4 regions of the Stappia sp. TSB10GB4 genome follow, and region 1 is predicted to be linked to each of the others. Evidence: predicted binding sites of a transcription regulator. Region 1 holds the regulator's gene; each other region holds the start of a gene.
The links. Region 1 encodes PhoB, which activates phosphate uptake and scavenging genes when phosphate is short. Its sites were predicted from a motif close to TGTCATNNANCTGTCAT; they were not measured.

Region 1 (7,647 bases):
CGCATTCCAGCGCCTCGGCGCCGGAATTGGTGCAGAACACGCGGTCGGCGAAGGTCGCCTGCGTCAGCTTGCGCGCGAACGTCTCCTGGCCCTCGATGGCATAGACGTTGGACACGTGCCAGAGCTTGTCGGCCTGGTCCTTCAATGCCTTGACGAGACCGGGATGGGAATGGCCGAGCGAGTTGACGGCAATGCCGGCGGCGCAATCGAGAAAGCGTCGGCCATCGGAAGTCTCCAGCCACACACCCTCGCCACGCACGAACTCCAGGTTCGCGCGGCTGTAGGTCTGATAGAGAGATGAGCCTTCCATGTCCTTCCTGCTCCCATTGACCGGTCCCATCGACCGGCGAGATGCCTTGGCGGGCGAACCCGCCCCGAGCCCCGCGCGATGCCTTGCGAACCGCTGCCCTCCCGCTGCCGCAAAGGGCTGCGAAGGATGCGGACGGCGCTCCCGAAAGCAATTATGCCGCCCACGAGAGGCGGCACGGCGAGGAAGCCCCGTTATACACCGCGCGGACGCGGAAAAGTCAACGGAATTGGCGGGCGGCATGCGCACCCGCAACGCGGCCGAAAGCGGCCTTTTCTGGGGAAAACCGGATCAATCCCCAGGTGAATCGCCCCCTCACCTTGAACCGGAAAGCCGGCATATTGTAGCTTCCCAGTCAAGAAATACGACATCTCGTGTATCCGACTCACAATAGCCTCAAAATCCGGCGATGAGCGGGGCGCCCCTTACGGTGTGCCGATAACCTTTTATTAACCAGATGTCGGGGCCCGATCCAACACGGAGTTGAGCGCATGTCCTGGACAAGCGAACGCGTCGACCTTCTCAAGAAGCTCTGGACCGATGGACTGAGCGCCAGCCAGATCGCAGCGGAGCTCGGCGGCGTCACCCGCAATGCGGTGATCGGCAAGGTGCATCGCCTCGGCCTGTCAGGCCGCGCCAAGGCGCCGGCGGCCGCCCAGAAGGCGCGCAGCAAGCCGGCCCGGAGCGGCGCCGAGGAGGCGGCCGCGTCGGCGGCGCAGCAGCAGGGCGGCGGCGCCCCGTCCGCACCGCAGACCATCGGCGCCACCGCGCTGAAGATCGAGGCCGCGCCGGTGGCCGCCCCCGCGCCGGAAGCCAAGCCCGTCGCCGAACTGGTGCCGATCGCCAAGCGGGCAACGATCCTGACGCTGACCGAGCGGACCTGCAAATGGCCGATCGGCGACCCCACCAAGGAAGACTTCTACTTCTGCGGCCACCCGTCGAACCCGGGCGTGCCCTACTGCCCCTATCACTGCCGCATCGCCTATCAGCCGGCGAGCGATCGCCGCCGCGACCGCAACGTCGCCAACGGCTGAGGCAGCGTCCCCCTCCAGGGGGCGGCTCTGACGAGAAAGGCCCGCCAGCGGTTTCCGCGGCGGGCCTTTTCGCGTCTGCATCGGTGGAGCGTCCGCGACGGGGATCGCCGGAGCGCCGTGCCAGGCACTCCGGCTCCTTCCATATCGGTGGCCCGCCTCAGGAGGCGACGGCGAACTGGTCGTTGAAGGCGTAGCCGGCACCACGCACGGTGCGGATCGGGTCCTGCACCTTGCCGCGATTGATCGCCTTGCGCAGGCGGCCGACATGGACGTCGACCGTCCGCTCGTCGACATAGACATCGTGGCCCCAGACCCCGTCGAGCAGTTGTTCGCGCGAGAAGACGCGGCCGGGCGAGGTCATCAGGAATTCAAGCAGTCGGAACTCGGTCGGGCCGAGATGAACCTCGCGGCCGGAGCGGCGCACCCGGTGGGTCTCGCGGTCGAGTTCCAGATCACCGGCGCGCAGCAGCGAGGACACGACCTCGGGCTTTGCCCGGCGCAGCATGGCGCGCACCCGCGCCATCAGCTCGGGGATCGAGAACGGCTTGACCACATAGTCGTCGGCGCCGGTGGCAAGGCCCCGGATGCGCTCCTGCTCCTCGCCGCGGGCGGTGAGCATGATCACCGGCAGGCGCTCGGTCTCGGCGCGCGAGCGCAGACGGCGGCACAGTTCGATGCCGGACAGGCCCGGCAACATCCAGTCGAGAAGCAGCAGGTCCGGCTGGCTTTCGCGCAGCAGCAGGTCGGCCTCGTCGCCGCGCATGCAGGTCTCGACCGTGTAGCCCTCGGCCTCGAGATTGTAGCGCAGCATCATGATGAGAGGCTCTTCGTCCTCCACTATCAGGACCTTCGGCATGATGTTTACCCTTGTCCTATCGACCCGGCCGGAAGGCCTTGGTGCGGCTTTTCACTCGCACCGCCTTGCCGGCTTTCGTTGTCAGCAGCAGCGGGCGATCCGATCGCCCGCGCAAGTCTCGACCGCAGCCGCGTCAGGGCACGATGTCGGTTTCGACGCCGGTCTCGTCGACCTTCTGGCGCTCGTCGGTCGGCAGAACGCCAGTCGACATGTAGATGACGTTCTCGGCGATGTTGGTGGCGTGATCGCCGATCCGCTCGATGTTCTTGGCGCAGAACAGCAGATGGGCGCAGACCGAAATCTGGCGCGGATCCTCCATCATATAGGTGAGGAGTTCGCGGAAGATCGAGGTGTAGAGCGCGTCGACCTCGTCGTCACGGTCGCGCACCGCGGCCGCCGCCTCGCTGTCGCGGCTGGCATAGGCATCCAGCACGTCCTTCAACTGCGCCTGGGCCAGTTCGGTCATGTGCTCGACGCCGAGGGCGAACTTCTTGGAATCGAAGGTCCCCTCGATGGCGATGACGCGCTTGGCGATGTTCTTGGCAAGATCGCCAACGCGCTCCAGGTCGTTGGAGATGCGCATCGCCGAGATGACGTCGCGCAGGTCGCTGGCCACCGGCTGGCGGCGGGCGATGATCAGGATCGCCTGCTCCTCGATCTCGAACTGCAGGACGTCGACCCGCTTGTCCTGGCCGATGACCCGGCGGGCGAGGTCCTTGTCCATGCGCACCAGCGCCGACACGGCATCGCTCAGCATGACCTCGGCAAGGCCACCCATCTCCGACACCCGGCCGGCGATCTCCTTCAGTTCCTCGTCGAAGGAGGATACGGTATGTTCACTCATGTCTCGTCTCCATCCGGGGGCGGCGGTCGCCCCTTCCGGCGGGGTGCGCCGCAAAGGACGCAACCTCCCGCCCGTTCTCGACCAGATCCAGATTAGCCGAAGCGGCCGGTGATGTAGTCCTGGGTGCGCTTGTCCCTGGGATTTGTGAAGATGTCCTTCGTCGCCCCTTCCTCGACGAGATTGCCGAGGTGAAAGAAGGCCGTGCGCTGCGACACGCGGGCGGCCTGCTGCATGGAGTGGGTGACGATGACGATCGTGTAGTTCTCGCGCAACTCGTCGATCAGTTCCTCCACCTTGGCGGTGGCAATGGGATCGAGCGCCGAACAGGGCTCGTCCATCAGGATGACCTCGGGACTGACCGCGATGGCGCGGGCGATGCACAGACGCTGCTGCTGGCCGCCGGACAGGCCGGTGCCCGGCTCGTCGAGGCGGTCCTTGACCTCGTTCCACAGGCCGGCCTTTTGCAGGCTTGACGCAACGATCTCCTCCAGCGCCGCCTTGTTGCGCGCAAGTCCGTGGATGCGCGGCCCATAGGCGATGTTGTCGAAGATCGACTTGGGGAACGGATTCGGCTTCTGGAACACCATGCCGACCTTGGCGCGCAACTGCACCGGATCGACCTTGGGGTCATAGATGTTCTCGCCGTCGATCAGGATCTGCCCCTCGACGCGGCAAATGTCGATCGTGTCGTTCATCCGGTTGAGACAGCGCAGGAAGGTCGACTTGCCGCAGCCCGATGGGCCGATGAAGGCGGTAACGGTCTTTTCCTCGATGCGGATGCTGACATCCTTGATGGCGTGGGTATCGCCATAGAAGACCTGGACCTTCTCTGCTTCGATCTTGGCGTCATTCATGGCGGCGACTTTCTCGGGATTGGTCATTTGGTTCATGGCTTGGAGAGCCCCCTTACCAGCGGCGCTCGAAACGACGGCGCAGGATGATCGCGACGATGTTCATGGTCATCAGAAAGAACAGAAGGACGATAATTCCGCCCCATGCCCGCTCGTAGAAGGCCGGGTCCGCGCGTTTGGCCCACTCGTAGATCTGCGCCGGCATTGCCGAATTGGGATCCAGGAAGCCGGAGGCGATACCACTCGGATAGTTGGAGGCGATGAACCCGACCATGCCAATGAGCAGCAGCGGCGCGGTTTCGCCCAGTGCCTGGGCAAGGCCGATGATCGTGCCGGTCAAGATGCCGGGCATCGCCAGCGGCAGGACGTGGTGAAACACCGACTGCATCTTCGAGGCGCCGACGCCGAGTGCCGCATCGCGGATCGACGGCGGCACCGCTTTCAGCGAAGCGCGGGTCGAGATGATGATGGTCGGCAGGGTCATCAACGTCAGCACCAGGCCGCCGACGATAGGAGCGGACTGCGGCAGATGGGCAAACTGGATGAAGGCCGCAAGGCCGAGAATGCCGAAGACGATGGATGGCACCGCCGCCAGGTTGGAAATGTTGACTTCGATCAGGTCGGTCAAGCGGTTCTTGGGAGCGAACTCCTCAAGGTAGATCGACGCGGCCACGCCGATCGGCAGCGACAGGAACAGCACCACCAGCATCATGTAGAGCGAGCCGAGCATGGACACACCGATGCCCGCCTGCTCCGGCCGGGAGTCGGAAGCATCGGACCCAGTGATGAAGTCCACGTTGAAGCGCTTCTCAACGATGCCCTTGGTCTGCATTTCATCGACCAAGTCGAGATGGGCAGCGTCGAGGTTCCGGTCGTTGACCAGCGCCTCACGGGTGACGCGGCCCTTCAGGTAACCGTCGACGCGGGACGAGGCCAGCAGATCGAATGTTACTGTCTGGCCGATCCTGCCAGGATTGGCGAGGACGAAGCTGCGGATCTGGGCGGCGGCGCCGGACGAAAGCATCTTGCGCAGATCGGCAGGGCGCATGTCGGTGGCGATGCCCGCCCGATCGAGTTCGGCGACGAGCGCCGTATCGATCATCGCGTTGTACCCGGACGTCTTGACGACCGAGGCCTCGGCCTTTTCCACCGCCTCGCGGTCCAGCGTCACCGGAACGGAGATGAAGGTCTGATTGAACGCGGTCAGGCCGTTGCTGAAGATCGCGTAGAGCAGCGCCACAAGGAAGAACAGGCCGATCAGAATGGCAAGGACGCCATAGACCTTAAACCGGCTCTCGGCTGCATTGCGGCGGCGGGTCAGGGCATCCGTCTTGAGCAGCGAGGTTTTCCGGCGGACAGCCTGCCCGGTCTCCTTGCCCGCGGGATAGGTCGTGGCCGTCTCGGTCATTCGTACTGCTCCCGGTATTTGCGCACGATGTAGAGCGCGAAGATGTTCAGCCCCAGCGTGACCACGAAGAGGGTCATGCCGAGCGAGAAGGCGACCAGCGCCTCGGGCGAGGCGAAGTCGGCGTCGCCGGTGAGCTGGCTGACGATCTTGGCGGTGACGGTGGTCATCGCCTCGAAGGGATTGAGGCTGAGCTTGGCAGCGGCGCCGGCGCCGAGCACCACGATCATGGTCTCGCCGATCGCCCGCGAGGCCGCCAGCAGGATGGCACCGACGATACCCGGCAGGGCCGCTGGCAGAATGACCTGCTTGACCGTCTCCGAATGGGTGGCGCCGAGGCCGAGAGAGCCATCGCGCAGGGCCTGCGGTACGGCGTTGATGATGTCATCCGACAACGAACTGACGAAGGGAATGAGCATGATGCCCATGACCAGTCCGGCGGTGATGACCGCCGTGCCGCCGGCCATCCAGTTGACACCGAACAGACCGCCGTTGCCGAACAAGCTGACCAGCAGCGGGCCGACGGTGAGAAGTGCGAACAGACCGTAGACGATGGTCGGAATGCCGGCGAGCACTTCGAGCATCGGCTTGGCCACCGAGCGCACCGCCGGGCTGGCATATTCGGACAGATAGACCGCGGCGAACAGGCCGATCGGCACCGACACTATCAGCGCGATCAGCGAGATGTAGAGGGTCGCCCAGAGCAGCGGCACGATGCCGAGCTGAGAGCCCCCGCCAAAGCTCGGACTCCACGTCAGGCCGAAGAAGAAGTCGGCCGCCGGATAGAGGCGGAAAAACTCGAAGGTGTTGAACACCAGCGACAACGCGATGCCGAGCGTCGTCAGGATCGCGATGGAGGCGGCGGCAATGAGAATCCAACGCACCACCCGCTCCACCGAGTTGCGGGCCCGGAAGTCCTTGCCGGAGCGGCTCCACGCGAAGGCAGCCCCAAGAACGGCGACGCCAATCACGACGAGAGCTCGACCCAGATCGCCAATCGCGGACAGCGCGCGGTAGCGCTGCGCGGCGCGCAAGATCTCGGAGGTGACCCCGGAGCCGAGAGCGACGCCGACCCGGCCGAGACGCTCACGCACGTCGGTGAACTCTGTGCGGATCGAGTCGGCCTGCTCGGCGGAGAGCGCTCCGGCGGCAACGGCGGTATCGAGACCGCGGGCGACACGGCGCACGTCGCTCATCACCAGGTCCAGCGAACTCCTGCCGCTCGTTTCCTGGGAGATCATCGACGACACCTGGCCGTTGATGACCATAGGCTGGATGGCGAGCCACAGAACGAGAACCAGGAACGACGGGATTGTCGCGGCCAGCGCGACGTTCCATCCGTAGTAGCCCGGCAGGGAATGCAGCAGGCGGATATCGCCGCCAGCGCTGGCCATTGCACGGACACGCCCCAGGACGAAACCGGCCGCGGCAAGGGCGAATATCACAAGAGCAATCAGCGGCAAGGACATGAGACTGAAATCCGGACCTCGGGGAAGAAAAAAGGGGCGGCACAGCCGTTACTGCTCGCCGCCCCTTGCTATTTCCGACCGGCTCAGTGCGTGAGCGTGGTCTCGGCAGCAACCGCTTCCTGGACCTTGGCCAACTCCGGATCGGAGACCAGGCCATACTGGGCCAGCGGGCCGTCCGGACCAGCCAGTTCGTCGGAGACGAAGAACTGGGCGAATTCCTTCAGGCCAGGAACCACGCCGATGTGGGCCTTCTTGACGTAGAAGAACAGCGGACGGGACACCGGGTATTCGCCGGACGCGATGGTCTCGGTCGACGGGGTCACGCCCGACATGGTCGCGACCTTGAGCTTGTCGGTGTTGTTCTCGTAGAAGGCGAGACCGAACACGCCGATGCCGGCCTTGTTGGCATCGAGACGGGCAAGCGTCTCGGTGTAGTCGCCGTCGATGTCGACCGAACGGCCGTCGGTGCGCAGCACCAGGCACTTCTTGGCGGCATCCTTCTTGTCCATGCCGCCATCGACCATGGCCTTCAGCGCGCCGCTGTCCTCGCAGCCGTGCATCATGACCTTCTCTTCGAACACTTCACGGGTGCCGTGCTTGGTGCCCGGAACGAAGGCCTGGATCTCCTGGTTCGGCAGCGCGTCGTTCACCTGGCTCCAGGTGGTCGCGGTGTTCGGAACCAGCTTGCCGTCCACGACGACCTCGGCGGCGAGCGCCTTGTACCAGTCGACCGGGGTGAAGACGAAGTCAGCGCCGTTGATGTCGGAAGCAAAGACGATGCCGTCGTAGCCGATACGAACCTCGATGATGTCGGTCACGCCGGCCTCGGCGCAGGCCTTGACCTCGCCTTCACGGATCGGGCGCGACGAGTTGGCGATGTC
Region 2 (7,647 bases), on a different contig from region 1:
CATGGTCCGGCTGATCGAAACGCTGGAGTGAGGACGAAGACGGACGGCCGGCGCCAATCGAGCGCCGGCCGGACTTGTTGTCCAGGTCAATCGGGCAGCCGTTTCCCGTCGGCGCCGAAATAGTGCAGATGCTCGGACGTGCAGGACAGATGCACCCGCGCGCCGGCCGCCGGAACCTCGCGCCCGCCCTCGATGCGCACGATCATCCGCTCGCCGTCGTCGAGTTCCACATGGGCCAGTGTTTCCGCCCCGAGAGCCTCGGCGATCATCAGCTTGCCCGACAGCACCGCCTCGCCTGCCGAGCAGAAGGCAAGGTGCTCCGGCCGCACGCCAACCGTGTCGAGCTTTCCAGCCGCCCCGCCGGTCTCCGTCACCTTGCGCAGGAGGCCGCTTGCCGCAAGCCGCGCCGCCTGCAGGAAGTTCATCGGCGGCGAACCGATGAAGCCGCCGACAAAGACCGTCGCCGGCTTGTGATAGACGGCGAGCGGCGTGCCGACCTGCTCGGCATTGCCGCCGTTCATGACGATGATGCGGTCGGCCATGGTCATGGCCTCGACCTGATCGTGGGTGACATAGAGCGAGGTGACGCCGAGGCGGCGCTGCAGCGTCTTGATCTCCACGCGCATCTGCACGCGCAGCTTGGCATCGAGGTTCGACAGCGGCTCGTCGAACAGGAAGACCGATGGCTTGCGCACGATCGCCCGGCCCATGGCGACACGCTGGCGCTGGCCGCCGGAAAGCTGGCGCGGCTTGCGGTCGAGATAGGGCTCGAGTTCCAGCATCTTCGCCGCCTGCGCGACCCGTTCGGCGATTTCCGCCTTGGGAACGCCGGCGATCTTCAGGCCGTAGGCCATGTTGTCGAAGACGGACATATGCGGATAGAGCGCGTAGTTCTGGAACACCATGGCAATGTCGCGCTCGCGCGGTTCCAGATCGTTGACCACCCGGTCGCCGATGCGGATCTCGCCCGCGGTGATGGTCTCCAGCCCCGCCACCATCCGCAGCAAGGTGGACTTGCCGCAGCCCGACGGCCCGACGATGACGATCAACTCGCCATCGGCGATTTCCGCGTCGACCCCGTGGATGACCTCGGTGGGGCCGTAGGACTTGCGGACATTCGAAAAACCGATCTTCGCCATGGAACCTATTTCTCGCTTTCCACGAGCCCCTTTACGAAGAGCCCCTGCATGAAGATGACGACGGCGACGGGCGGCAGCATCGCGAGCAGCGTCGTCGCCATGATCACCGGCCAGTTGGCGATGTCGTCGCCGGACGGGAACATCTGCTTGATGCCCATCACGATGGTGTTCATCTCCGGCTTGGTGGTGATCAGCAGCGGCCAGAGATACTGGTTCCAGCCGTAGATGAAGAGGATCACGAACAGCGCGGCGATGTTGGTCCGCGACATCGGCAGCAGGATGTCGAGGAAGAAGCGCACCGGCCCGGCCCCGTCGACCCGCGCCGCCTCGATCAACTCGTCCGGAACGGTCAGGAAGAACTGGCGGAACAGGAAGGTCGCGGTCGCCGAGGCGACCAGCGGCAGGATCAGGCCGGTATAGGAATTGAGCATTCCGAACCCGGCGACGACCTCGTAGGTCGGCACGATGCGCACCTCGACGGGGAGCATCAGGGTCAGGAAGATCATCCAGAAGAACGCCATGCGGAACGGAAAGCGGAAATAGACGATCGCATAGGCGGAGATGATCGAGATCACGATCTTGCCGATGGTGATGCCGAGCGCCATCACGCTGGAATTGAACAGCATCAGCAGGACCGGCGAGTTGACGCCCCGCGTCAATGCGGCCGTGTAGTTCTCGATCAGATGCGGCCCGGGAATGAGCGGCATCGGCGGACGGGCGATTTCCGGCTGCGTCACCGTCGAGGCGACGAAGGCCATGTAGATCGGAAAGCAGATGATGGCGATGCCGATGATCAGCCCGAGATGGGTCAGCCAGATGCCGAGCCCGCGTTTTTCGACCATGCCGCTCATCAGTAATGCACCTTGCGTTCGATGTAGCGGAACTGGACCACCGTCAGCAGCCCGACCACGAAGAGAAGGATGACCGACTGGGCCGCCGACGAGCCGAGGTCCTGGCCGACGAAGCCGTCGGAAAACACCTTGTAGACGAGGATCGTCGTCGCCTGCTGCGGGCCGCCGCCGGTGATCGTATGGATGACGCCGAACGTCTCGAAGAAGGCATAGACGACGTTGACCACCAGCAGGAAGAACGTGGTCGGCGACAGCAGCGGGAAGACGATGGTCCAGAAGCGGCGGGCAAAGCTTGCCCCGTCGATGGCCGCCGCCTCGATCACGCTTTTCGGGATCGCCTGCAGGCCGGCCAGGAAGAACAGGAAATTGTAGCTGATCTGGCGCCAGGCGGACGCGACGACGACGAGGCCCATCGCCTCATCGCCGTTCAGCACATGGTTCCAGTTGTAGCCCATCGCCTTCAGATACCAGGCGACCAGGCCGACATTGGGATTGAACATGAACAGCCACAGCACGCCGGCGACCGCCGGGGCCACCGCATAGGGCCACACCAGCAGCGTCTTGTAGGCGCTTGAGCCCTTGATCACCCGGTCGGCCATCACCGCCAGCCAGAGCGCGGCGCCCATCGACACCACCGTAACCAGGGTCGAGAACACCACCGTGGTCTTGAACGAGGCGAGATAGTAGCGATCGCGCAGCAGGAACTCGAAATTGCCGAAGCCGACGAACTGCGAGGACAGGCCGAAGGGATCGGGGATATAGGCCGATTGGTAGATCGCCTGGCCCGCCGGCCAGAAGAAGAAGACGAGCGTCACCAGGATCTGCGGCGCGAGCAGCAGATAGGGCAGCACCCGGTTGTTGAAGACGACGTGTTTGTGCATGGCGCACGATCCCGGCTGGTCAGCCCGGCAGCCTCGCCGACGGGCGAAAACGGCCCGGCGGATCGCCGGACCGTTTCCCGTTTCTCGGGGTGGGCGCGGAAGCGGGCGCGCCGTGCTTCCGCGGCCGTTTCAGGAGATCAGCGGTTGGCCTGCTCGAAGCGGCGCAGCAACTGGTTGCCGCGTTCCACGGCCGTATCCAGCGCGTCCTTCGCCGACTTGTCGCCAGCCCACACCGCTTCCAGTTCCTCGTCGATGATGCCGCGGATCTGGTCGAAGCTGCCCAGCCGCAGGCCCTTCGAGTTGGCCGTCGGCGCCTTGCCGGTCATCTGGATGACGGCGATGTCCGTGCCCGGATTGGCCTCGTAGAAGCCGGACGCCTTGGTCGTGTCGAAGGCGGCATAGGTGATCGGCAGATAGCCGGTGTCCTGGTGCCACTTGGCCTGGATTTCGGCCGACGACAGGAAGTTCAGGAACTCGGCAACGCCGGCATATTCCTCGGCCTTGTGGCCGGCCATCACCCACAGCGAAGCGCCGCCGATGATCGTGTTGAGCGGCGCGGCCTCGACCGAAGCCCAGTACGGCAGCGGGCGGATCTCGAAGGCGAACTGCGCCTCGGCCTTCACGCCGGCATAGCCGGCCGAGGATTCGGTGAACAGCGCGCATTCGCCGGCGCGGAAGCGGGCACCGCTTTCGTTGCGACGACCGGCATAGATGAACTTGCCGTCCTTGGCCCACTGGCCCATCGCCTCGATATGGGCAACCTGAACGGGACCGTTGAAGGTCAGTTCGGTGTCGGTGCCGGCGAAACCGTTCTCCTTGGTGGCGAACGGAGCGTCATGATAGGCCGACAGGGTCTCCAGATGCACCCAGCTCTGCCAGGCGGTCGTCAGCGGGCAGGCCGCACCGGCAGCCTTCAGCGTGTCCAGCACCTCGCCGACCTTTTCCCAGGTGGTGAGGTCGACGTCCGGGGCGATCCCGGCCGCCTGCAGGGCGTCACTGTTGACGTAGAGAACCGGGGTCGAGGAGTTGTAGGGGAACGACAGCATCTCGCCGGCAGTGGTGGTGTAGTAGCCGGCGACGGAGGCGAGATAGGCGCTCTGGTCCATCGGCTTGCCGGCCTCGGCCATCAGCTCGTAGACCGGCTTGATGGCGCCCTTGGCGGCCATCATCGTGGCGGTGCCGACTTCGAAGACCTGAAGGATGTGCGGCTGCTCGCCGGCGCGGAAGGCGGCGATGCCGGCATTCAGCGCCTCGGAATAATTGCCCTTGTGCGAGGCGACGACGACATAGTCGCTCTGCGAGGCGTTGAACTTCTCGACTTGCTCGTTCAGCAGATCGGCGAGTCGGCCGGTAAAGGCATGCCACCACTGGATCTCGGTGGCAGCGAAGGACGCGGTGGTGCTGCCGGCAAGCATCGTTGCGGCGACCAGACCGGCCAGGGTCTTGCGATAAACCATGTTTTGCTCTCCCAAAGCTCGGGCAACCGGCCCGACATGCGGTTCTGGTCAACACGGCTTCCGGCATGGAAGGCGCGTTGAACGAAACTCTCCGCATTTCGTATTTGTTTCATATGAACGCCTTATGTCGCTCACATGAACATTAAGCGACACTTCCATGACGGACGCAAGAGCCCGTTTGCACGTATGGAATCGCCGATCCGCCCCGTTCCCCCAGCGCCTGCGGACAAGGCGGTCAAACTCCTGTCATGCGCGGGGTCAAGGCCGCTGTCAGGCCCTTTGCCGGCGGAACGAAGTCGGCTCGCCACGTCAACCGGACGGCGGCGTTTTCCCCGTTCCTTTCGTGGAAATCCTGCTGCCCGGGTTTTGCGCTTCCCCCCTCCTTCCGCCTCCGCTAGGAACAAGGGCTGAGAAGGGAAAACAGGCGTCATGAAGGCTACCGTTCCGGCGAACGACACCAGCGCCGCATCGATGCGCGTTGCCCCGCACAATGCGGAGGCCGAGCGCCAGCTTCTGGGCGCCATCATCGTCAACAACGAGACCTATTACCGTGTCTCCGACTTTCTCGAGCCGGACCACTTCTTCATCGCCCCGCACCGGGAGATCTACGAGAAGGCCGGCCAGCTTATCCGCGCCGGCAAGGTCGCCTCGCCGATCACGCTGAAGACCTTCTTCCCGCAGGACGCCCGCATCGCCGATATGTCGGCGGCGCAATACATCCTGCGGCTCGCCGCCGACGCCGCCTCCGTCATCAATGCGGAAGACTACGGCCGGGCGATCTACGACCTCGCCATCCGCCGGAACCTCATCCGCATCGGCGAGGACATGGTCAACATCGCCTTCGACGCGCCGATCGACATGCCGCCGGCAGCCCAGATCGACGATGCCGAGCGGCGCCTGTTCGAACTGGCGGAAAAGGGTCGCACGGATACCGGCTTCGTATCCTTCGGCGACGCGCTGACCGCCACCATCGAAATGGCGGCCGCCGCCTTCCAACGCGAGGGCGCGCTGTCGGGCATCGCCAGCGGGTTGCGCGATCTCGACGCGCTGATGGGCGGGCTCCAGCCCTCCGACCTCATCGTGCTCGCCGGCCGCCCGGCCATGGGCAAGACCTCGCTCGCCACCAACATCGCCTACAATGTCGCCGAGGCCTACATGGCCGAGGAACAGCCGGACGGCTCGATGAAGACCGTCAATGGCGGCGTCGTCGGCTTCTTCTCGCTGGAAATGTCGGCCGAGCAGCTCGCAACCCGTATCATTTCCGAGCAGACCGAAATTTCCTCCTCGAAGATCCGCCGCGGCGACATTTCCGAGCACGACTTCGAGAAGCTCGCCGCCGCCGCCCAGACCATGCAGCTCGTCCCGCTGCATGTGGACCAGACCGGCGGCATCTCCATCGCCCAGCTCGTGGCCCGTGCCCGCCGCCTCAAGCGCCAGCGCGGCCTCGACCTGCTGATCGTCGACTATATCCAGCTCCTCACCGGCTCGCAGAAGAACAGCGGCAACCGCGTCCAGGAGATCACCGAGATCACCACCGGGCTGAAGGCGCTGGCGAAGGAGCTGCATGTGCCGATCATCGCGCTCTCCCAGCTCTCCCGCCAAGTGGAATCGCGCGACGACAAGCGCCCCATCCTGTCGGATCTGCGCGAATCCGGCTCGATCGAGCAGGACGCCGACGTGGTGCTCTTCGTGTTCCGCGAGGAGTATTACCTGGGCAAGACGATGCCTGAGGAAGGCACCGAGGACTTCGTCAAGTGGGAGGAGAAGCTTGACAGGGTGCGCAACCGGGCCGAAGTGATCATTGCCAAGCAGCGTCACGGCCCGACCGGCACAGTGAACCTGCACTTCCAGGGCGAGTTCACCCGCTTCTCCGACCTCGCCGATCCGGACCGATTCCCCGAGCCGCATTGACGCGGCCAGAGCCTGGACCAGGGATGTGACCGAGACCCACTCCGGCGCCAGCGCCACAGATCCCGGCGACAACGGCCGCATCACCGTCGACCTCGCCGCGCTTGCCGCCAACTGGCGCCGGCTCGCCGGACAGCTCGACGAGGGCACGGCCTGTGGCGCCGCAGTCAAGGCCGACTGCTACGGCCTCGGCGATGCGCCTTGCCTGCAGGCGCTGTGGATCGCCGGCTGCCGCAGCTACTTCGTCGCAACGCCGCAGGAAGGCGCCACCGTGCGCCGCCACCTGCCCGACGCCGTGATCCATGTGCTCAACGGGCTCTATCCCGGCGCAGCAAGCTTCTACGCCGCCAACGGCCTGCGCCCCTGCCTCGGCTCTCCGGACGAGGTCGCCGAATGGCGGGCGGCAGGCGCGCCCGGCCCTGCCGCGCTCCATGTCGACACCGGCATCAGCCGTCTCGGACTGACGGCGGAGGAAGCCGAGGCGGTGGCCGGCGGCCCGCCGCTCGACCTCGCGCTGATCATGTCGCATCTTGCCTGTGCCGATGTGCCGGGCAACCCGATGAACCAGGCGCAACTCGCCCGGTTCCGCGCTCTTGCCGATCTCTTTCCCGGCGTCCCGCGCTCGCTTGCCAATTCCGCCGGCATCTTCCTTGGCCCGGACTTTCATTTCGAGCTCGCCCGCCCCGGCATCGCCCTCTACGGCGGCCAGGCCTCGGCGCTGGAGGAAAGCCGGCTCGATCCCGTCGTCACGTTGGAGGCGCGCATCCTGCAGGCCCACACGCTGCGCAAGGGCGGCGCGATCGGCTATGGCGCGACCTTTATCGCCCCCCGCGACATGCGTGTCGCCATGGTCGCCGCCGGCTATGCGGACGGGTTCCTGCGCGCGGCCGGCTCCACCGACACAAAGACAGGTGCCGAAGCCTGGCTTGCCGGCCACCGCCTGCCGGCACTCGGCCGCATCTCGATGGACATGAGCGCCTTCGATGTCAGCGAGGTTCCGGAAGGGATCGCCGTCCGCGGGGCCTTCGTCGAACTGTTCGGCCGCAATGTCGCGGTCGACGACACGGCGGCCCGTGCCGGCACCATCGGCTACGAGCTGTTGACATCGCTCGGGCCCCGCTTCGCCCGCCACTATGTCGGCACGCCCTCCGACAGCGGGACCCCTGCCTGATGGCCAAGCGCGGCACCGCCTATGTCTGCCAGTCCTGCGGAGCGGTCACGTCCAAATGGGCCGGCCGCTGCGAGAGCTGCGGCGAGTGGAACACGCTGGTCGAGGAGCGCAGCGGCGGCGGGGTCGGCGGCTCGCCGACGGCAGCAAGCCGCAAGCGCGGCCGCGTCGTGCCTCTTGTCGGCCTTGCCGGGGAGAGCGACACGCCGCCGCGCGTCGAGACCCGGGTGGGCGAACTCGACC
Region 3 (7,647 bases), on a different contig from region 1:
AATAATCGCGCATCCTCAGGCACAAGCGGACATCGACGGGCGCGGCGAAAGCCGCGCCCGTTTCGTTTGCGAGGGCGTCGGCAACGACTTTTGCCCAGTGCCGAGCGAGTGCCGGACGGGTGCCGGGCGGGTGCCGGGCGGGGAGCGGACAGGGAGCGGGCGAAAGCCGGTGGCGGTTTGCAGAGCGTCCGCCGCCGCCGCCACTGCGTCCATTTCTTCGGCTTCCTCGCGGAATCCTTCGCCTTTTCGCGCCGAACCGGATTGACGCGGCGCGGCGCGGCGGGGTTATCTGCGGTCATTCATCTTCCCCCCAGTTCAGGTCGAACGGATCCAATGTCGAGCGTTACCAGAAGACTTGCCGGCGCCCGCCGGGCCGCCATCTCCCGCCTGCCGCTGTTCTCCCTTGCCCTGTGCCTCGCCGTCCCGGCCGCGCAGGCCGACGAGTACGACGCCCAGTGGGGCCTGATCATGACCGGCGCGCGCATCGCCCATGAGCGCGGCTATATCGGCCGCGGCGTCAATGTCGGCGTCGTCGATTCCGGCATCATCTCCGGCCATCCGGATCTCGAAGGCAATCTCAGCGGCCTGTCGATCAACGGCTACACCCTGGCGCCGACGACCACGGACGGCGAAGGCCATGGCACCCATGTCGCCGGCACCATCGCCGCGCTCGCCAATGGCGAGGGCATGATGGGCGTCGCGCCGGGCGCGCGGGTCACCTCGCTGCAGATCGCCAGGGACGACGGCAGCATCGACGCCGCGCTGCTCGACAGCGCCGTCGCCGCCGTCATCGGCTACGGCCTCGACAACGGCATCGAGTTCTTCAACAACTCGTGGGGCAGCGACGGGATGATGCCGGCCGACGGACCCGCCCTCGAGGGCGTACGGTCGCATTTCGAGAACGACAATCCGCTGATGCTCGCCGCCTTCCGCCGCGCCGCCGCCGAAGGCGCGGTGATGGTCTTCGCCAACGGCAATGACGGCCTGCCCGGCGCGGCCTATGAGCCGGCCCTGCCCCACCTCTTCCCCGAGCTGCGGGCGAACTGGCTGGCGGTCGCCGCCGTCGGCCGCGACGGCACTCTCGCCGATTACTCCAACCGCTGCGGCGTCGCCATGGCCTGGTGCCTGTCCGCGCCCGGCGGCGGCGACGACCAGGATGCCGACGGCATCTACTCGACCTCCAACACTGGCGGCTATGTCCGCTTGTCCGGCACCTCGATGGCGGCGCCCCATGTCACCGGCGCGCTGGCGATCGCCCGCGAGATGTTCCCCAACGCCTCCGCCTCCGACCTGGCGCAACTGGTCCTGGCGACCGCCCGCGACGTCGGCGAAGCCGGCATCGACGCCGAATACGGCTGGGGTCTGCTCGACCTTGACAACCTGACCTCGACCCGCGACGGCGCCACCGCCTCGGTCTTCACCCAGTCGCAGATGGCGCAGGCCGCGACCATGTCGCAGATCGCCGGCACCATCGCCGACCTTGCCGCTGCGCATGGCTCCGGCAAGGCGACCCCGGGCACGGTCAGCGTCTCCACCCATGGCGGCGCGCCGACGGCCGATGCCGGCTACCGGCTGTGGGGCTCCATGCTCGGCAGCTACTCCAGCATCTCCTCCCACGGCGCCACCCCCGGCAGCATCAGCCGCACCGGCGGCATGCTCTCCGGTATCGACGTCACCCTCGGCAATGGCATCGGCGGCGGTTTCGGTGTCGGCTTCACCTCCGGCAACAGCCAGGGCGGCGGCAACACCGCCCGCGCCAATGCGCTGCATGCGGTCGCCTATGGCAGCTATTCGGCCGGCGGCTTCTTCGCCGACGCGGCCGGCGGCCTCAGCCGCTTCGACTCGCGCCGCACCCGCAACTCGATCGCCGGCGCCGGCGGTGCCGTGCCCTTCACCGGCTCCAGCAAGTCGGTCGATATCGGCGCCTGGTCGAATGCCCGCATCGGCATGACCTTCGCGACCGTCGGCACCACCATCCAGCCCTACCTGCAGACCCGCCTCGTGCATCAGTGGCTGGGCGCGTCGAACGAGACCGGGGCCGGCGTCTTCGCCCTCTCGGCACCGTCGGCGAACCGCAGCCAGTTCGATGCCGGCGCCGGTCTGCGCGTTGCCGCGCCCGCCCTGCCGCTCGGTGCGGCGGCGACGCTGACGCCGGTGGTCGATGTCGCCTATGCCCGCGCCCTCGGCTCGCTCGGCGACACCCGCACCGCCACCATGCTCGGCGCGCCGGTCACCGCCACCGGCACCCGTGTCGGCCGCGACATCGCCCGTCTGTCGGCCGGCCTGCAGGTCGACGCGATGGAGGGCCGCCTGTCCGGCGCCCTCACCTACTCGGGCGAGTACCGGGCCCGCGCCCGCTCGCACGCTTTGGCCGCGCGCATGGGCTACAAATTCTGACGAGCCCCTGCGGGGCTCCCGGTTCCGTGCCTGCATTCCCGCGGCACTGCCTTGCGGAGGTCGGCCTGCCCGACCTCCGCTTTTTGCCTCAAAGGGGGGTCGGCTCGCCCGGCCTCCGCTTTTTGCCTCAAAGGGGGGTCGGCCTGCCCGGCCTCCGCTTTTTGCTGATCGATTGGGGTCGGCTCGCCCGGCCTCCGCTTTTGCGCCGGGCGGCGAGCAGCCCCTGCCTTGCGGCCTCACACCAGGCTGAGGTGACGCTTCTTCTCGAAGACCTTGAGCACCTGGGCGAGATCGCCGCCGCGTTTCAAGATCACCCCGCCGGTGCCGACCACCGCATAGGCGCCCTGGCGCCGGGCGTTGCGCGGCACTTTCTCGATGCGGAACAGCGGCATTTCGGAGCTGCGGCGAAACACGGAAAACACCGCCCGGTCCTTCAGATGGTCGATGGCATAGTCGCGCCACTCGCCGGAGGCCACCCGGTGGCCATAGACCCGCAGGATCAGGTCGAGCTCCCGGCGGTGAAAGGTGACCAGCGCCGGGGGGCTGGCCGTCCCTTGCGCAGGGGCGAAGCCGGAGATTGCCTCCAGGTCCGCCCCGAACCGGGATGCCTCTTCTTCGAACTCGCTCATCGCGCCTCCCGCCTGGCTCGGGGTCCCGTCATCGATCCGTCATGATGAGCCCCTGCTTCCGCCTTTGGCAAGTCCCGGGCAGCGAGGGCCGGGCGCCGCGCTTCGCCCGCTGGCGCCCCGGCCAGACCGCCCCTCCGGCAAGCCCTTGGAAAAAATCACTATTTCAGGCGGCTCCGGCGCGGCCCCAGGAGTTTTTACCCCCCCTGTCGATTTCATAGTTTCGCCCCATTGCAGCCCATACGGCGCCATCTTGGCCGGCGAAATTGGCATCGTTGCATGAGGGACTGACGACAAGGCTTCGGTACGCAACAGCCCCCCAGCCCCCCGGGGTTTTGTCTCAGGCGTTCCCCGGCCCGCAAGGGCCGAACTGCAACCGGAAGGGCCGGCTCAGCGCCGGCCCTTTTCCGTTTCTCCCCACGGCTCTTCCGCATTTTCCAGCTCTCCCGCCCCGCCGGGCGCGGCGCTGCGCGCAACGGCTTTTGTCGGCCGGCGAAGGGCGCTATCATGTCTCCATGAGTATCGGTCTGACAGCCCTGCGCCCAGCGCGCCACGACGATGCCGAAGCGCTCGCCCTCATCCATGAGGATGCCTGGCGGGCGACCTATCGCGGCATCATCGACGGGCTCGAACTGGAGCGGATGATTTCCCGGCGCGGGCCGAAATGGTGGCGCACCGCCCTGTCGCGCGGCGTCCAGATCCAGATTCTCCAGGTCGCCGGCGTGCCGGCCGGCTATGCCACCTGGGGCCGCAGCCGGATGCGCGAACTGCCCTTCGAGGGCGAGATCTACGAGCTCTATATCCGCCCGGACCACCAGGGCCTCGGCTTCGGCAGCGAGTTGTTCACCGCCACCCGCGCCGCGCTGACCCGCGCCCGCCTCGATGGCCTCGCCATCCGCGTGCTCAAGGACAACGAGGAGGCGGTGCGCTTCTACCAGCGCCGGGGCGGCCAGATCCTGATGACCAATCGCGAGCGCATCGCCCAGACGACGCTCGACCTGACGGTCTTCGGCTGGTTCGCCGAAGACCGGTTCTGAGGCATCCGGCTCCCGGCGGACCGGCCGCGCCGTATCGTTCAGGCAGCCGCGCCGTAGTGCCCCGCCCTCTCGATCCATCCCTTTCGCTTGGCCTCGTTCGACCCCTGCACCGGCGCGAAAGTGCGGAAGCGGATGCCCTTGAAGCCGCAAAGCCCGAGGATCTGCGATTTCATCACCCGGTATCCCGGCACCCGCTCGATCAGGTAGAGATACCAGCGGGGCGAGTCCGCGGTCACCAGCACCTCCGCCGTCCGTCCCTGCAACAGCTTGTCCGGCAGCATCTGGCCGGACGTGTAGCGGAAGGCGAAGCCCGGCAGCAGCACCCGGTCGAGCAGCCCCTTGAGCTTGGCCGGCATCAATCCCCACCACATCGGATGGACGATGACCAGGTGCTCGCACCAGGCGATCTTGTCCTGCACCTCGGCGAGGCACGGCTCCAGCGGCTTGTCGGCGCCAAAGCCCGCCCCCATGTCGGGATCGAACGTCATGTCGGACAGGCGCAGCAGCGCCACATCGTGCCCGGCGCGGATGGCCCCTTCCGCATAGGCGGCGGCCAGCGCCCCGCACAGGCTGTCGGGGCCGGGATGTCCATCCAGGACCAGAATGCGTTTCGGCATTGTCTCTCTCCGGTTTCGCGTGTATCCATGCATAATTGACCGCGGTCATTTTTTGATGACTCATTTTTTGACCTCGGTCAATAAATAAATTCACGCGGCCCGCGCGGGCAGCGCCAAACCGCCTCGCAAGAGAGCCCCATCGAGAGAGAAGGACTGGAATGGTCGGACGCCCGCAGAAGCGCACCCGCGAGACCCGCGACAAGATCCTTGTCGCGGCGCGCGATCTCTTCGATGCGCAAGGCTACGAGGAGACCAGTGTCGATGCGGTGGCCGAGCGCGCCGGCGTTGCCAAGGCGACCGTCTTCGCGCATTTCAACGACAAGGCCAACCTGCTGATCGCGGTGCGCATCGGCAGCCTCGACGCGCTCGCCGAGGCGATGCGGGCGCAGATCGACCGGGGACCGACGGATGATCCGGCCGCCTTCCTCGCCGGCCTCCTGCATCCCTGGCTGGCGCTCTATCGCGCCGACCCGGAATTCGCCCGGCTCTATCTCGTCCAGTCGACGCTCAAGGACGCTCCCTGGACCCGCCAGTTTCTCGACGTCTGCTACCGGCTGGAGGAGGCCGTCGTCGAGGCGGCCAGTTTGCTGCAGGCCTCCGGCCGCCTTGCGGCCGGTGCCGAGCCCGTGCTTCTGGCCCAGGGGGTTCTGGCCTTTTTCTACCACATGATCGTCGGCTTCAGCATCGGCGCCATTCCGCAGGCCGAGGAGCAGGCCGCCCTTTTCGACCGGCTCGTCTCCCGCTGGGTCTCCACCGCACTGCCGCCGCCGGGCGCTTAGGCGCCGCCAGGCGAGCGCCTGCGCCCTCTTGACGCGCCCGGCCTTTCCTGAAAAGTTGCAAACGAAACTAATAACCGGTCGCGGCGACGTTCCCCCGGCCGGGAAACGGGAGGAAACAATGCGCTTCACGGTGAAATCCGCCGGGTTCGGCCTTGCCGCGCTCGCCTGCGGGCTCCTTGCCGGCCTTGCCGGTGCCCGCGCCGACACCACTCTGGTCATGTCGTCCTGGCTGCCGCCCAAGCACCCGCTGGTCGAGAACGCCATGAAGCCCTGGGCCGAGGAGGTCGAGAAGGCGACGGAGGGCCGGGTCAAGGTGCGCGTGCTGGCGAAGCCCCTGGGCGCCCCGCCGGCCCATTACGACATGGCCCGCGACGGCGTCGCCGACATCACCTACGGCCTGCATTCCTTCACCCAGGACGACCGGTTCCTGCGCTCGCGCATCGGCCAGTTCTCCTTCCTCGGCAACGACGCGGTCACCGTCTCCAGGGCCTATTGGAAGGTCTATGCCGGCACGCTGGATGCGGCCGGAGAGCACGAGGGCGTCAAGCTGCTCTCCGTCTTCGCCCACGGCCCCGGCATGGTCCACAACAACCAGCGCAAGATCGAAAAGCCGGAGGACTTCGCCGGCCTCAAGCTGCGCACGCCGGGCGGCTACATCGCCGACCTGATGCGGGACCTCGGCGTCGTCACCCAGTTCATGGGCCCGGGCGAGGTCTACGAGAAGCTGTCGCGCGGCGTCATCGACGGCGTCACCTTCCCGATGGAGGCGCTGAAGGCCTTCCGCCTCGCCGATCACCTCTCGCACACGCTGACGGTTCCCGGCGGCATCTACAACACCTCCTGGTTCCTGGTCATGAACCAGGCCAAGTGGGACGGGATCTCCGACGCCGACAAGGCCGCGATCGAGCAGCTCTCCGGCGCCGCCTTCGCCGAAAAGGCCGGCGCGGTGTGGGATGCGGCCGATGCCGGCGGCGCGGAACTGGTCGCGCAGACCAAGATCGAGGTGCACGAGGCGAACGCAGCGGTCGTCGCCGCCATTCGCGAGAAAGCGGCCAAGCACGAGGCCGCCTGGGCCGAGGCGGTCAAGGCGCAGGGCTTCGACGGCGCCGCCGCTCTGGCCGAGCTGCGCGCCGAGACCGGCGTCTCCTTCTGAGCCGGCAGGACGCAAGGGTTATGACGCCGACAGCGGACAAAGAGGGCCGGCCGCCGCGCCGGCCCTTCGCTCATGCCCTGGAGCTGCTGCTCTCCGCGGCCTCCGGCGCGCTGCTTCTCGCCCTCACCCTCGTCACCTGCATCGACGTGGTCGCCCGCTACTGGTTCAACGCGCCTCTCGCCGGCGCCTACGAGCTGACCGAGATCTTTCTCGCCTCGCTCGTCTTCCTGGCGCTGCCGGTGACGACGAGCCGCGGCGAGCATGTCGAGGTCGACCTGATGGACATGGTCGCGGGCGGGCGCATCACCCGCGCCGTCCAGCCGGTCGCCGGCCTGCTGGTGGCCCTGGTCCTTGCCGTCTTCTCCTGGCGGCTGGTCCTGCACGGACAGCGGCTCGCCCAGGATGGCGGGGTCAGCGATTCGCTGTCCCTGCCGCTGGCGCCGGTCGCCTTCCTTGCTGCCGCGGCCTGCGGGCTTGCCTGCCTTGCCGCCGTCTTGCGGGCGCTTCGCCCGCTCGTCTCCCGACGGGATCCGACATGACGGAATCGCTGATCGGCTTCGCCGTCCTGCTTGTCCTCATCTTCCTGAAGATGCCGGTGGCCTTCGCCATGGCGCTGGTCGGCATTGCCGGCTTTGCCTCAATGCGCGGTCTCGACGCCAGCCTTGCCATGACCGGCACGCTGGTCTTCGACGCCGGCCTTGCCTATTCGCTCTCCGTGGTGCCGCTGTTCATCTTCATGGGCAATGTGCTGGCCCGCTCCGGCGTCGCGCACGGCCTCTATGCGGTCGCCAACCATGCGACCGCGCATATGCGCGGCGGCCTCGCCATGGCCTCGGTCATCGCCTGCGGCGGCTTCTCTGCGGTCTGCGGCTCCTCGCTCGCCACCGCCGCCACCATGTCGCGGGTGGCGATGCCCTCCATGCGCCGCTTCGGCTATGCCGACAGCCTCGCCGCCGGCTCCATCGCCGCCGGCGGCACGCTCGGCATCCTCATTCCGCCCTCGGTGATCCTGATCATCTACGGGCTGCTGACCGAGTC
Region 4 (7,647 bases), on a different contig from region 1:
CGCCCGAGGCGTCCTGCAGGCCGTCATTGTCGGTGACGACGAAGGCGGTGCCGGCCGCGTCGATGGCGAAGCCCTCGACCTTGTCCTGCACATAGCCGTTCAGCACCATGAGGTCGGGAAGCAGGTCGCGCACCTCTTCCTTGCTCACCACCGGCAGGTCGCCGCCGAGCGGCGCCGGCTGCAGCTCCGCCACCGGCACGCGGTAGAGCTTCTTGATTGTCGCCGCCGCGCCGATCTGGTTGTCGCGCTCCAGCACATAGACATGGTCGCCATGCAGGGTGATCTCGGACAGGCCCACCCAGCCGGTCTCGGCCGCGTCGAGCGGGTAGTGCACCGCGCCCCAGGTCTTGGCCTTGGTGTCATAGGCCACCAGCTTGACCATCCCCTTGGGATCGTCCTTCCATTCGCGCTGCACCGCCATCCACAGCACGTCGCCTTGCACGGTGATCCCCTCGAAGCCGAAGCGGATCTCGTGGGCGAGCAGTTCCGGCGGCAGGGCGATCTCCTGGCGGATCTCGCCCTTGGCATCCGTGCGATAGATCGCATGCGGCACCAAGCGGTCGCTGCGCCCTTCCGAGGCCAGCCAGAAGCCGCCGTCGCCGGCCAGCGCAATGCCTTCCAGATCCAGCTTCTGCGCCGGCTGGCCGGAGCGGGTCACCACCCGCTTTTCGGTGATGCGCGCCGGCGTCTGATTGGCGTCGATCGTGTAGATGGCCGGCTGCATGCCGTAGACGCTGTCGGACACGGCGTAGAGAATGCCGGGCTTTTCCGCATCCGCCACCAGGCCGGACAGGGCACCCCAGCCGATCAGGCTGTCGGCCCCGGCCGAGGTCAGCATCGGATAGGCGGCCGGCGCGTCCTGCCATTCGTAGATCATCACATGGCTGCCGGCGCCGCCGTCCTCGCGCGCGTCGAACTCGTTCGCCGTGGCGATCAGGTTGCGCGAGGGGATGGCGACCACGCCCTCGGGGCTGATGCCGGAGGGCAGCAACTGGTGCAGGCGCGGCTCCGACAGGGTCGACACGTCATAGACGCCGATCACCGAGCCGCGCTCGGAGGCGACGAAGACCATCGGAATGCCGCCGAACGTACCGGTCTCCATGCCTTCCGGCTCCACGCCCTTGGAATGGCTGCGGTGCTCGGGATAGTGGCCGATCTCGACCAGCGCATGTTCGAACGACGTGCCGGCGTCATAGACCAGCGTGCCATCGCGGCGGAAGATCGACCAGCCGCGCGTGCCGCCCTTCCAGTCGCCCTCGTTGGCGAAGGCGACATGGTCGCCGTCGAGCCACTTCACCGCGTCCGGCTCGCGCGGGATCGGGCCCTTGCTGCCGCTGAACTCCAGCGCGCCGTTGCGGCGGGTGTCGACGCCCTCCAGCGTCACCTCGCCGGCCGAAAAATGCGACACCACCGTGCCGTCCGCGCCGATGATGACGATGTGGTTGTTTTCCTGCAGCGTGACGACGATTTCGCCGGCCTCGTTGATGTCGACGAATTCCGGCTCCGGATCTTCCGGAGCGATCTCGGCAAGTCCGGTCATGTCGATCACCTGCAGCGCCGCGCAGTCCACCGCGCCGTCGCTGACCGGCAGCTTGACGACGAAGCCGGCCGGCATCTGCGGCAGGCCGCCGTCGCCCAGGTCCTCGTCGCGCTCGTTCTCGATCGCCACCGCCAGGAAGCTGCCGTCCGGCGCCTTGGCGACGGAATCGGGCTGGCCGCCGAGGTCGCATTCGGCAACGATCGTCTTGCTGGCCGGGTCGATGGTGACCAGCTTGCCCGACGGGTTGGCATAGCTTTCGGACGTGTTGACGCCCGCGAAAACCATGTTGCCGACAAAGACGGCGGTGGTCGGCTCGCCGCCCACGTCGATATTGCCGAGCGGCTTGGGCGCGCGCGGGTCGGTGATGTCGATCAGGCCGACGACGCCGAGCGGGCTGTCGCTATAGACCAGGGTCATCCCGTCTTCCGAGGCGGAAATGATCTCGGCCGAGGTTTCGCGGGCCGGATCTTCGCCCGGCGCCATGTTGGCGATCACCGGGAAGGTGGCGATGCGGTTGAAATTCTGCTCGGCGCCGGCCATCGCCGTGGAGGCGAGAAGGGCTGCTGCGAAGCCTGCAAGTGTACGGAGTGTCATGGGTTCCCCTCTCCTGACCGCGATCGGTCGCGGATACGCGGAACCCGTGTTAGGGGCGGTCTGTGACACGCCGTTGACAGCCCGTCCCGGTCCGCCTGGCGGCACCGTCACACGGGCTTGGCGGAAGGGATCGAGCGGGCCGGGACAGGGGCTAAGGGGGAGAGCCCCTGCGGCCGTCGGAAAACCGCGTCAGCTTTCCGTTTTCTCGGAAATCTCCAGCAGCAATTCGTCTTCATCGCGGAAATAGAGGGTGAAATGCTCCGGGTTCAGCGCCCGCCGGTCGGGATCGGGGTCGCGGTCGAGGATATACTGGATGGCCTTGCCGACATCTTCCGCGATCATCGGCACCGCCTCCTTGAAGGAGGGGTAGCCGGCGATGAGAGTGTAGGACGTGACGAGGACCGTTCCGACCATCTTGAACCGCGCGATGATGCTGCCCGCGCGCACGTCGCTGAAGTCGAGGGTCAGCCCTTCAAGGGCGACATCGTATCCCGAAATGCTGAAGCCGAGGCCCGCATCGAGGACCGCGTGAAGAGCGTCATTGATCTTCTCGGCGATCTCCCGCGAGGCCTGCTCGGCATATGCGTCCCCGACCTCCGCGAGGGAGACCCCCGTATAGACGATCTCCGCATAGCCCAGGGTGAGGGTCTCCGCCTCGGGTTCGGGCTCCATCATCTCCATCATGGCCATTTGCTTGCAATCCGCTTTTTGTCCGCGCAGGCAGATCAGAATTCATTCATGAAACAAAATTATACTACCATTACTGCCATAAATTTAAAAGTATTATTACGTTAACTTCACGCAAAAATCCTCTCATCTGCACAAAGAGAGGTTCTGCATGTTGAAAAATCCCCGCATCCTTGCTGCCACACCCCACCAGAGCGACAGCCGGGAGAACGGCCGTCGTCACACACATGAGTTGCAGCGCCGCTATGGTCCAGCACAGGCCGCCACACGCCGCCTGCCTCCAGCCAGCATGGCCCCCCACCAGTAAAGAATGCCAGCAAAGGAGTCCCAGCATGGATCGCAAGACCGAACAGGACGTTGATTTCGAAGGCTTCTCCTTCGACGCATTCGACGAGGCCCGCAGGCCCTCCCCGCAGACGACCGGCTTCGACCAGGTGGTCGACAGCGCGCTGTCCCGCCGCGGCCTGCTCGGCCTCCTCGTCTATGGCTCCGGCGCCGCCGCCATGGGCCTTGGCACCGGCGTGACCGGCCTGCTGTCGTCCGTCTCCGCCGAGGCCGCCGCCTCGCGCTTCGCCTTCACCGCCATTCCGATCGCCACCGACGCCACCGTGCATGTGCCGGAGGGCTACACCTGGCAGGTGCTGGCGCGCTGGGGCGACCCGCTGTTTTCCGACGCCGCGGAGTTCGACCATGCGACCGGCGGCGACGCCGCCACCTCCGACCGTGTCTTCGGCGAAAACACCGACGGCATGGAACTCTTCACCATCGGCGGCCGCCAGGTGATCGCGGTCAACCACGAATACGTCAACCCGAAGCTCAACCTGCCGAACAATGACGGCGGCACGCCGGCGAGTGCTGAGGACGTGCGCAAGCTGCAGAACCTGCAGGGCGTCACGGTGATGGAAGTGGCGGAAGGCGAGGACGGCTGGCGCATCGTCGTCGACAGCCCGCTCAACCGGCGCATCGACCACAACACGCCGATGCGCCTGTCGGGGCCCGCTGCCGGCCACGACCTGTTGAAGACCGAAGCCGATCCGACCGGCACCGCCTCGCTCGGCACCTTCAACAATTGCGGCTCGGGCCGCACCCCCTGGGGCACCTATCTGACCTGCGAGGAGAACTTCAACGGCTATTTCGGCTCGACCGACGAGGCCGTCGCCCTGCCCGAGCACTTCAAGCGCTACGGCATCGGCGCCAAGAGCGTCTATTCCTACGAGAAGTTCGACCCGCGCTTCGACATCTCGAAGAACCCGAACGAGCCGCACCGGGCCGGCTATGTCGTCGAGATCGACCCGTCCGACCCGACCTCCGTGCCGGTCAAGCGCACCGCGCTCGGCCGCTTCAAGCACGAGAACGCGGCGACGGTTCTCACCCGCGATGGCCGCGTCGTCGTCTATATGGGCGACGATGAGCGCGGCGAGTTCCTCTACAAGTTCGTGTCCGCCGGCGTCTATACGCCGGGCGGCGACACCTCGACCCTGCTCGACGAGGGCACGCTCTTCGTCGCCCGCTTCGCCGACGACGGCAGCGGCGAGTGGGTCGCGCTGACGCCCGAGGTGACCGGCATGCCGGCGGCCGAGATCGCCGTCTTCACCCGTGTCGCCGCCTCCAAGGTCGGCGCCACCACCATGGACCGGCCGGAATGGGTCGCGGTCAATCCGGTGGCGGCAGAGGCCTATTGCGCGCTCACCAACAACACGCGCCGCGGCGTCAAGCCGAATGCCGGCGGCGACGACACCCCGGTCGGCGGGCCGAACCCGCGCGCCGAGAACCAGTATGGTCAGATCGTCCGCTGGTATCCGGCCGGCGACGACCACGCCGCCACCGGCTTCACCTGGGACCTCTTCGTCATGGCCGGCAATCCGACCGTCCATCAGGACGCCTATGCCGGCTCGCCGAACATCCATGACGGCAACATGTTCAACGCACCCGACGGCATGATGTTCGATACGACCGGCCTGCTGTGGATCCAGACCGACGGCGACGACGACAACGCCGGCGACTTCGCCGGTCACGGCAACAACCAGATGCTGGCCGGCGACCCGGCGACGGGCCGCATCGAGCGCTTCCTGACCGGCCCGCACGGATCGGAAGTGACCGGCCTCACCTGGTCGGCCGACCGCCGCACCATGTTCGTCGGCATCCAGCATCCCGCCTCGCCCTTCCCGGACGGCGAGGGCACGCTCGGCCGCTCCTGCGTGGTCGCGGTCAAGCGGGCGGACAACGCGCCGGTCGGCTGAGACGCCGGCATCAGCCCTTATCCCCGCCCTGTCCCCGTTTCGGGGGCCGGACGACAAGCTCCGGCGCGCTGCGACAAGCGGCGCGCCGTTTTTTGCGACGATTGAGAGAGTTTGAGAGGCCGATTCTCAAAATTTCTCAAAATTTTGCAAAAATCTCGCAAAATTCCGCAAGCCTCCGCCCCCTGCCCCGCGCCTGCCTCGCCCCTGCCTCGCACCTGCGCCACCCCTGCCCCGTACCTGCCTCGCGCCTGCGCCGTGCCCGCTCTTGCCCCCGTCGCCGCGCTCGCTCTTATCCCCGTCCCGCGCCTGCTCTTGTCCCCGCCGCCGCGCCCGCTCGTATCCCCGCCCCGCGCCTGCCCTTAGCCCCGCCACCGCACCCGCTCGTATCCCCGCCACCGCGCGGAACTGACCCGTCCCGCCCCCGTTTTGCAAATAATTCTCAATTGCATTTGACAAGTTGCAAATGGTTCTCATAATCATTCAAAACAACGGGACATCCCCGCCGACGGCACCGCCCGGTCGGGAGAATTGAAAGGATGCAGCACATGAGAGCGGGATCTATCCTCGGGCTTCGACGGATCGCCCTGGCAGCGGGCTTGATGCTGCTGGCGCTCGCGGCCCTCGCGCCGGGCCATGTCCGCGCCGAGGCGGGGCAGGCGGCACGGCCGCTGTCGGTCGTGGTTACCACCGGCATGATCGCCGATGCGGCGCGGCGGATCGGCGGCGATCATGTCGAGGTGCGCGCGCTGATGGGACCGGGCGTCGACCCGCATGCCTACCGCCAGACCCGCTCCGACATCGCCGCCATGGCCCGCGCCGACCTCGTTCTCTGGCACGGCCTCTACCTTGAGGCGCAGATGGAAGGCTTTCTCAAGGAACTCGGCGCCCGCAAGCCGGTCGTCGCGGTGGCCGAGAGCCTGCCGCGCGAGCTGCTGATCTCTCATTTCGACTATGCCGACAAGGTCGACCCCCATGTCTGGATGGACCCGCGCCTGTGGTCGCGCGTCGTCGAGGCGGTGCGCGAGGCGCTTGTCGCCGCCCGGCCGGAGGCGGAAAAAGCCTTTTCGGTCAATGCAAAAGCCTATCTTGACGAGTTGGAGCAGGTCGCCGCCTATTCCGACACGGTCTTTGCCAGCGTGCCCGAAACCGCGCGGGTTCTGGTGACGGCGCACGACGCCTTCAGCTATTTCGGCCGCGCCCAGGGCTTCGAGGTGCTCGGCATCCAGGGCATCTCGACCCAGAGCGAGGCCGGCCTGCAGCGCGTCGCCGAACTGGTCGACATCCTGGTGGACCGGCGGATTCTTGCGGTTTTCGTCGAAAGCTCGGTCTCCGACCGCTCGATCCGCGCGCTGATCGAGGGCGCCGCGGCGAAGGGCCACACCGTCGCCATCGGCGGCGAGCTCTTCTCGGATGCAATGGGCCCGGAAGGCGCCTATGAAGGCACCTACCCTGGCATGATCGATCACAACGCCACCGTGATCTCGCGCGCTCTCGGCGGCGATGCGCCGGAGCGCGGCATGGCCGGCCGGCTGGCGGCGGGAAGCTGAGGAGCGTGACGGCGATGCAGGCGCGCGACAGGGTCGAACTGGTGGCGGACCGGCAGGCGGAGGCGGCCGCGCGCGCCGAAGCGGCGCGGGCGGCGATGGCCTTGCGGGCGATCACCGTCTCCTATGGCGAGAGCCCGGCGGTGTTTTCCGTCGACGCCACCTTCCCGCGCGACAGCCTCATCGCCATCATCGGCCCCAACGGCGCCGGCAAGTCGACCCTGCTCAAGGCGGCGCTCGGCATCGTGCCGCGCCTGTCGGGCACGGTCACCGTCTTCGGCGCGCCGATGGAGCGGGCCCGCGCAAGGGTCGCCTATGTGCCGCAGCGCGCCTCGGTCGACTGGGACTTCCCGACCCGCGTCATCGACGTCGTCCTGATGGGGCTCTATCGCGAGCTCGGGCTGCTCGGCTTCGTGCGCGCCAGCCACCGCGAGCGCGCGCTCGCCTGCCTCGCCCGCGTCGGCATGGCCGATTTCGCAACCCGCCAGATCGGCCAGCTTTCCGGCGGCCAGCAGCAGCGCGTCTTCCTCGCCCGCGCGCTGGCCCAGGACGCCGACCTCTACCTGCTCGACGAGCCCTTCGCCGGTGTCGACGCCGCGACCGAGAAGGCAATTATCGATGTTCTCAAGGCACTTAAGGCGGAGGCGCGCACCGTCGTCTGCGTCCATCACGACCTCGCCACCGTCACCGCCTATTTCGACCGGGTGCTTCTGATCAACACCCGCCGCATTGCCGAAGGGCCGGTCGCCACCGCCTTCACGGCGGAGAACCTGCAGGCGACCTATGGCGGCCGGCTCGCCTCCGCCCATATCGACCAGTTGCGGCTGTCGGAGCAGGGCTGATGCCGGTGCCGGGCTCCCCGATCGAGGCGTTTCTGTCAGCACTGCTGCTGCAGGCCGGCTACAATGCGGGCCTTGTCGCCATCGGCGCCAGCCTGCTCGGCATTGCTGCGGGTGCCGGCGGCACCTTCCTGTTCCTGCGCAAGCGCGCCCTGCTCAGCGATGCCATCGCCCATGCGACGCTGCCCGGCGTCGGTATCGCC

Region 2: the regulator PhoB is predicted to act here: its motif matches at 4,475-4,491, upstream of ugpB (sn-glycerol-3-phosphate ABC transporter substrate-binding protein UgpB).
Region 3: the regulator PhoB is predicted to act here: its motif matches at 3,053-3,069, upstream of TSB10GB4_RS20815 (DUF2794 domain-containing protein).
Region 4: the regulator PhoB is predicted to act here: its motif matches at 2,197-2,213, upstream of TSB10GB4_RS03260 (esterase-like activity of phytase family protein).

Annotation. Positions count from the first base shown of each region.
Region 1 covers NZ_FYAV01000032.1:47,923-55,569, forward strand. The annotation lists gene TSB10GB4_RS05660 (aspartate aminotransferase family protein) at 1-310, opposite strand, end outside; gene TSB10GB4_RS05665 (GcrA family cell cycle regulator) at 799-1,341, shown strand; gene phoB (phosphate regulon transcriptional regulator PhoB) at 1,499-2,197, opposite strand; gene phoU (phosphate signaling complex protein PhoU) at 2,331-3,041, opposite strand; gene pstB (phosphate ABC transporter ATP-binding protein PstB) at 3,134-3,931, opposite strand; gene pstA (phosphate ABC transporter permease PstA) at 3,948-5,300, opposite strand; gene pstC (phosphate ABC transporter permease subunit PstC) at 5,297-6,766, opposite strand; gene TSB10GB4_RS05695 (substrate-binding domain-containing protein) at 6,850-7,647, opposite strand, start outside.
Region 2 covers NZ_FYAV01000021.1:8,581-16,227, reverse strand. The annotation lists gene TSB10GB4_RS01220 (M20 family metallopeptidase) at 1-31, shown strand, start outside; gene TSB10GB4_RS01215 (sn-glycerol-3-phosphate import ATP-binding protein UgpC) at 87-1,139, opposite strand; gene ugpE (sn-glycerol-3-phosphate ABC transporter permease UgpE) at 1,145-1,981, opposite strand; gene ugpA (sn-glycerol-3-phosphate ABC transporter permease UgpA) at 1,990-2,871, opposite strand; gene ugpB (sn-glycerol-3-phosphate ABC transporter substrate-binding protein UgpB) at 3,009-4,328, opposite strand; gene TSB10GB4_RS01195 (replicative DNA helicase) at 4,758-6,239, shown strand; gene alr (alanine racemase) at 6,265-7,407, shown strand; gene radA (DNA repair protein RadA) at 7,407-7,647, shown strand, end outside.
Region 3 covers NZ_FYAV01000072.1:39,862-47,508, forward strand. The annotation lists gene TSB10GB4_RS20805 (Bax inhibitor-1/YccA family protein) at 1-5, shown strand, start outside; gene TSB10GB4_RS20810 (S8 family serine peptidase) at 334-2,397, shown strand; gene TSB10GB4_RS20815 (DUF2794 domain-containing protein) at 2,634-3,026, opposite strand; gene TSB10GB4_RS20820 (GNAT family N-acetyltransferase) at 3,539-4,060, shown strand; gene TSB10GB4_RS20825 (NAD(P)H-dependent oxidoreductase) at 4,099-4,677, opposite strand; gene TSB10GB4_RS20830 (TetR/AcrR family transcriptional regulator) at 4,836-5,456, shown strand; gene TSB10GB4_RS20835 (TRAP transporter substrate-binding protein) at 5,575-6,609, shown strand; gene TSB10GB4_RS20840 (TRAP transporter small permease) at 6,630-7,148, shown strand; gene TSB10GB4_RS20845 (TRAP transporter large permease) at 7,145-7,647, shown strand, end outside.
Region 4 covers NZ_FYAV01000026.1:107,723-115,369, forward strand. The annotation lists gene TSB10GB4_RS03260 (esterase-like activity of phytase family protein) at 1-2,134, opposite strand, end outside; gene TSB10GB4_RS03265 (hypothetical protein) at 2,324-2,818, opposite strand; gene TSB10GB4_RS03270 (PhoX family phosphatase) at 3,154-5,061, shown strand; gene TSB10GB4_RS03275 (metal ABC transporter solute-binding protein, Zn/Mn family) at 5,607-6,608, shown strand; gene TSB10GB4_RS03280 (metal ABC transporter ATP-binding protein) at 6,623-7,447, shown strand; gene TSB10GB4_RS03285 (metal ABC transporter permease) at 7,447-7,647, shown strand, end outside.